DNA from 2 places in the Paenibacillus taichungensis genome. Region 1 is predicted to be linked to the other one. Evidence: riboswitches for the same ligand, from Rfam matches in the RefSeq annotation. Region 1 holds a riboswitch; the other holds the start of a gene.
The links. Region 1 has a riboswitch for glycine ahead of gcvT (glycine cleavage system aminomethyltransferase GcvT). Riboswitches for the same ligand answer to the same signal wherever they lie in the genome.
Positions count from the first base shown of each region.

Region 2: another riboswitch for glycine. It lies ahead of sdaAB (L-serine ammonia-lyase, iron-sulfur-dependent subunit beta); the one in region 1 lies ahead of gcvT (glycine cleavage system aminomethyltransferase GcvT).

Region 1 is NZ_CP194720.1:635,648-639,070, reverse strand. Features, by position in the region: gene gcvH (glycine cleavage system protein GcvH) at 79-468, opposite strand; glycine riboswitch at 816-938, shown strand; glycine riboswitch at 942-1,042, shown strand; gene gcvT (glycine cleavage system aminomethyltransferase GcvT) at 1,240-2,376, shown strand; gene gcvPA (aminomethyl-transferring glycine dehydrogenase subunit GcvPA) at 2,373-3,423, shown strand, end outside.
Region 2 is NZ_CP194720.1:5,547,330-5,550,752, reverse strand. Features, by position in the region: gene ACR1R9_RS24960 (MFS transporter) at 1-726, shown strand, start outside; glycine riboswitch at 1,064-1,187, shown strand; glycine riboswitch at 1,192-1,333, shown strand; gene sdaAB (L-serine ammonia-lyase, iron-sulfur-dependent subunit beta) at 1,445-2,134, shown strand; gene sdaAA (L-serine ammonia-lyase, iron-sulfur-dependent, subunit alpha) at 2,124-3,068, shown strand; gene ACR1R9_RS24945 (YhgE/Pip domain-containing protein) at 3,321-3,423, shown strand, end outside.

The DNA.
Region 1 (3,423 bases):
ATCGATTCATTTTATTACCTTAAAAAAACTTTTGCATCAAGCTAAAACTCTATCCAATCGGTGAATTGTACCTTAATATTATTCCGTATGTTTACGATACGCATCCGCGTTCATCAACGTGGAAAGTGCTGCTGTCAGGTCGCCCTCAACACGAATCTCGATCATCCAGCCTTCCTCATATGGAGAGTTGTTAACCAGCTCCGGGGAATCCTGCAATGCATCATTCACAGCAATAATCGTTCCACTGACAGGAGAAAACAAATCCGAAACGGTTTTGACGGATTCAATCGTTCCAATGCCGTCTTCCGCTTTTACATCCGATTCCAGGTCAGGCAATTCCACAAACACAATGTCACCCAGCTGATGCTGCGCGAACTCGGTAATACCAATACGTACGGTATCCTCCCCTACGGTCTGCACCCATTCGTGCTCTTCACTGTACAGGAAATCACTTTTCAATTCGCTCATCGATATCCGCCTCGCTTTTCATTAATGAGTGCATGCGTTTCTTTGACCTTAACCTTTTTCCCAGAACATAGCGTATGATATTTTCGATTCAAATGTCAAGATACCTCACAATTTATTTGTTTTTCTTCCTTATATACCTGTAACTCAAATGCACTCTCCCTACATATAATGGTGAATATTAGAAAAGTAAGCGCACTCTTTATAAATAGACGAACGTTATGAAACGAATTAAAAATATCATTCGGCTTTTTTATTCATTTCTATGATATCGTTCTTGACATCAATAGTCGATTCAGGCTTTAATGAGAGTAGTAAATGTGTTTAATTGGTCTATGCAATACCCGCGGATGAATGTAAAGGGAGAGATTACCCTTGACACCCGAATCAGGGTGTACATGCGGTAACGCCGAAGGAGTAAACCACCGACAAGCGGAGGTGAATCTCTCAGGCAAAAGGACTTTTACGGGACGCAACTCTGGAGAGCATCTAATCGCCCTGTGTGGGCGTTATGATCACCCAAGGGGAAACCTGCTGCATCATGCGGCGGGGTAACTCTCAGGTACCAAGGACAGAGCCTAAGAATACAGCGTGCTTCTGGCATGCCGATTCTTTGGCCTGTCCTTTTCCTTTTTCCCAAAAAAACGAAAACAGGTTATAGAGCGGCGCTGCCTATCGCGTCCTTACCTTACTTTTATAATAAAATATGATGCCAGATTCATTGATCCATGGTTATACACTCGGCCGGTTGACGGCCCATGACGAGGTGATTGGATGTCCGATTTGCTTAGAACCCCACTCTTTCCACTCTATCAGCAATATGAAGGCGTACGATGCATTGATTTTGGTGGCTGGGAGCTCCCGGTACAATTCAGCGGAATTCAGAAAGAGCATGAAGCGGTGCGAGAACGTGCTGGATTATTTGATGTATCCCACATGGGCGAATTCACCGTACAAGGTGAACACGCAGAAGCTTTTTTACAGCACATGACCACTAATGATGTAACAACACTCGTTACCGGTCAGGCCCAATATACGTTAATGTGTTATCCGGATGGTGGCGTGGTCGATGATCTGCTGATTTATAAACTGAAAGACCAGCAATATATGCTGGTGGTTAACGCCTCCAACATCGATAAGGACTGGGCATGGCTGCAACAGCACATGATGCCTGGCGTAACGATGACCAATGATTCGGATCAAACAGCGCTACTTGCTCTGCAAGGTCCGCTGGCAGTAGATATTCTCAGAACGGTGACAGACACGGATGTGTCTTCGATTGAGCCTTTCCGCTTTGTGGCAAATGCGAAGGTATGCGGCGTTACATTGCTGTTATCCCGTACCGGATATACGGGTGAAGATGGCTTTGAGCTCTACGTTCCTGCGGAACAAGCCGCTGCGGTCTGGAACGGATTGATGCAAGCCGGAGAAGCTCACGGACTTGTTCCCACAGGACTGGGTGCCCGGGATACGCTGCGCTTTGAAGCCAAGCTGCCCCTGTATGGACAGGAATTGTCTGCAACTATCTCACCGCTGGAGGCTGGCGTTGGCATGTTTGTGAAGTTAAATGCAGGACCGTTTATCGGACATGAAGCCTTGTTGCAGCAAAAAAATGATGGACCTGCCCGCAAGCTGGTCGGGATCGAAGTACTGGAGCGCGGCATTCCTCGCCCTCATTATCCCATTTACGCCGAAGGTGTGCAGATTGGTGAAGTGACCACAGGGACTCAGTCGCCTACGTTGAAACGTAATCTGGGGCTGGCCTTGATCGACAGCAAATATGCTGCACTAGGTACCCCGCTGGAGATTGAGATTCGTGGCAAGAAACTAAAAGCCGAGGTCGTGAAGACCCCTTTTCATAAACGGACACGTGCGCCAAAGACACCTACTCAAGGAGCTGATCAAGCATGAGCAAGCATCGCTACATTCCCATGACCGAGCAGGATCAGAGTGCCATGTTGGCAACCATCGGCGTGGAAACGATTGAAGATCTGTTCCATGACATTCCACAGGAGATTCGCTATCAGGGTGAACTGCCTGTTTCCTCCAAACTCGATGAATATGCACTGACACGTCATATGTCGAAGCAAGCGGCAGCGAATGCCAACTTCGAGACACACGCCAGTTTCCTGGGTGCAGGTATTTATGATCACCACGTACCTTCCGTCATTAATCATGTCATCTCCCGTTCCGAGTTCTATACCGCCTATACACCTTATCAACCCGAGATCAGCCAAGGAGAATTGCAGGCGATTTTCGAGTTTCAATCCTACATCTGTGAGTTGACAGGTATGGCTGTAGCCAATGCCAGTATGTACGATGGTGCGACTGCATTTGCGGAAGCAGGCAATCTGGCCGCAGCGGCAACCCGCCGCAAACAACTGATTGTGTCACGCACCGTGCACCCTGAATCCCGTCAGGTATTGCAAGCTTATGCTCACGGCCTCAATCTGGAGATTGTTGAGATTGGATATCAAAATGGTGTAACAGACTGGGATGCCCTGCAAGCCGCCGTGTCCGATGACACCGCAGCCGTCATGATCCAGAGCCCGAACTTCTTCGGCGCCGTGGAAAATGTAAAACAGGCCGCAGATCTTGCCCATGCGCACAAGAGCCTGCTCGTGGTCAGCGCCAACCCGCTATCGCTGGGTCTGCTGGAAGCCCCAGGCAAGCTGGGTGCTGACATCGTCGTTGGCGACGCGCAGCCCCTTGGCATCGCCGCATCACTCGGCGGCCCAACATGCGGATATTTCGCGGTATCCCAGGCTCATATGCGCCGGATTCCTGGCCGCATTGTAGGCCAGACAACGGACCGCAACGGCAAGCGTGGTTTTGTACTCACGCTGCAAGCACGGGAACAGCATATTCGCCGGGAAAAGGCGACGTCCAACATCTGTTCCAACCAGGCGTTACTCGCGCTGAGCGCCTCTGTATATATGTCCATTATGGGTAAACAAG
Region 2 (3,423 bases), 2.0 Mb from region 1:
GCTTCTGCGTTGATTCTAATGTTTCTTCCCAAACTGGGCATTGGAGAACAGAATATAGGGACGGGAAGCAGGCTGACCCCTCGGATGATTGCCCAGGATTGGAGAGCTGTACTGAGCTTCAGCCGAAAGTCGGGCTACGTGGTCGGTATATATGCCCTGTTCCAGATTATTCTGGTGGTCGGCATGTCGCTGGATGCTCAGGAAGTGGTGTTTATCCGTCAGGTGATGAACCTGCCTGAATCACAGTACGGAGCATTAATGAGTATCACCGGCATCGGTTATTTGGCAGGTTCCATGCTGGTTTGGATGTTCGCCAAACATTTGCCGGTCCGTCACATGATGGGTGGCGGTGTACTTCTGGTTGCGCTTGGTTATTTCCTGTTCGCCCGTTCATTCTCGTTTGAACTGGCGGCTGTTGCCTTTATTCTGCTCGGTCTGTGCTCCGCACTGGCGAATACCGGCCTGGTTACCTTTTATCAAAATAATATCCCTGTCGATCTGATGGGGCGAATGAGCAGTGTACTTGGACTTGTGTTAAGTGTGCTACAGGTGGCTTCCATTTTGATTGCAGGGGTAATAGCAGAGCAGTTGTCGCTTCGTATGGTATATACAGTTGTATCTGGGGTCATGCTGTTAGCTGCGTTGGGATTGTGGGTGACGAGCATGTTTCCTTCCCGAAGCAGGTATTACGATGAACCGGCGAAGCCCAAGGCGATGGTGGGGTGACAGGCAGAAATACGGCAATTCTAGTACAGAATAAAGGTTGCCTGAATACCCGAACCGTTCAGTGGAACATAACATAAATAGTATTAAACACAGATATTGGCTAATAGAAAATGAACAATGTATGCGCTTTCGAGATGAAACGCATTAACACATTCATGTGATGAAAGTTTACAGTTTGTTCGTTTATCTTGTGTATAAAATGGAAAAAAGCAAATATTCGCAAAGAAATCGTTAAGTTTGTTGACACTGATCTTCCGGTCGATTAATCTTAATGAGAAAGTATTAAAAACTTCAATTATCGTTCTGGTACAAGATCAGAATGGTTCCATACAGCGAATGATAGCGAGCGGGAGAGACCTGGGCATGTCGAGTAAAATGACAGCTGTCGGGCACCGAAGGAGCAAGCTGCTACGCACCCGGCGCAGCGGTTAATCTCTCAGGTAAATGTACCATCGTTGGACGCAACTCTGGAGAGTGCGCGAACTGCGCCACCCAAGGGGTATATGATCAAGCAGCACGGTGTGCAGGGTGACATCACCTGTGAATACAGGGATGCATCGATTCGCCGCGCTGCTTATCATGAAACTCTCAGGTATCGAGGACAGAGAGAGGGCCTAGGGCCTTCTTCTGTCCTTTTCTTATGTCATCATTCAGTAATAAAGGAACATTATGGGTGTACGTCTGGATGAAAATGACGATTATAAATGGAGGGTTTGCGATGCGTTTTAAAGACGTTTTTTCAATTATTGGTCCGTCCATGACAGGTCCATCAAGTTCACATACGGCTGGAGCGGCAAGATTGGGGCGAATTGCCCGTCAGTGGCTGGGATGCACGCCTGAACGCGCTCGATTAACTCTATACGGCTCGTTTGCTGATACGTATCAGGGGCATGGTACGGATCTTGCGTTGATCGGTGGCCTGCTTGATTATGTGACTGATGATCCACGTATACCGGATGCAGAACAATATGCAGAGGAAGCGGGTATGGAGGTAGAGTTTTTCACAAGCGGCCTGCCTGCTCCTCATCCGAATACGGTCAAGATTGAACTATGGCACGGAGACCGCCAATGTTCACTAATCGGTGCTTCCATCGGCGGTGGTAGTGTATCGGTGCATGCATTGAATGATTTTCGTGTACAGATCAGCGGAGAGTTCCCCACACTTGTACTTCGCCATTCGGACAAAGCAGGGGTGCTCGCTTCGGTAACCTCCACCATCAGTTCGTCCGGGGTGAACATCGGGTACATGCAAGTGGATCGGAAAGCCCGGGATGGTGAAGCACTGACAGCGATGGAGATGGATGGTGTGCCGAATCCTGAGATGTTGAACCGTCTGCGGTCGCTGGATCATATGCTGGACATTCGCGTGATTGATTTGAAGAGAGGGGTCGAGCCTGATGCGGTTTAAACATCTACATGAACTGAATACCATCTGTACAGCAGAGTCCAAGACCATTGCCGAGCTGATGATCGAAGAGCAGGTTCAGGAGACGAATATCCCGGAAGTGGATGTTGTGCGGCAGATGTCGGATTACTATCAGGTGATGAAGGAAGCTGTACACAAAGGGCTAACAGAAGATACAACATCACGCAGCGGCTTGACTGGCGGAGACGGCAAAAAAATGGCTGAGTACATTCGTAAAGGCGAGACTTGTTCTGGAGATGCCTCTGCACTGGCCATGGCGTATGCCCTTTGTGTATCGGAAGTGAATGCCTCGATGGGCCGGATTGTAGCCACACCGACAGCTGGCTCCTGCGGCATCATTCCGGGTGTATTTATCAGCTCCCAGGAGCGTTTTGGCTGGAGTGACGAGCATCTGGTGAACGGTCTGTTCTGTGCGGGAGCGATCGGTTATGTCATTGCCAACAACTCATTTATCTCAGGTGCCGAGGGTGGCTGTCAGGCTGAAGTGGGTTCTGCGATCGGTATGGCCGCTGGAGCCATGGTGGAGCTGCGTGGAGGGACGCCGGAGCAAGTGGTTCATGCAGTTGGCCTCGCGTTAAAAAATACACTAGGGCTCATCTGCGATCCTGTCGCAGGCCTCGTGGAAATCCCTTGCATCGTCCGTAACGGACTGGGTGCCGTAACTGCGCTGGCTGCGGCCGACATGGCGCTGGCCGGGGTACGAAGTGCCATTCCTTCTGACGAAGTCATTGATGTCATGCTGGAAGTGGGCAGTGCGATGCCGAGCAGGCACCGTGAAACGGCCCAAGGTGGGCTTGCCCAAACACCGACAGGACGGAAAATGATGGAGAAGCTTGCTAAACCAAAGGCGAAGCGTGCGGAGCCTGAGACTGAAGCTGAGTCTCCTAATGAAAATGAACCGGAAGCCAAGGCATAACGCCTTTGGCCTGAAATCAATTTTAACTTGGTGTGCCTTTTAATATAAAAAAAGGTGATGAGCTCCCATCTTGATACGAAAAGCCGATACGAATTCTTCCTGGTGAAGAAGCGTATCGGCTTTTTTTGCTTTTGCCCACAAAGAAAATAGGTATTGACGTTTATATATCGATTAGATATATTATTAACTGTCATATATCAATACGATATATAGGACGGAGAAAAAGTTATAGAACTTAAGGAGATGGATAACATGAAAAGTGTTTTTAAAACGAGTCTTCTGTTTTTGAAAAATGGAGCTACAGTAGTCGGGTTAATTACAGCCGTATTGTTCCAGGTTTTTTTTAATACCATTT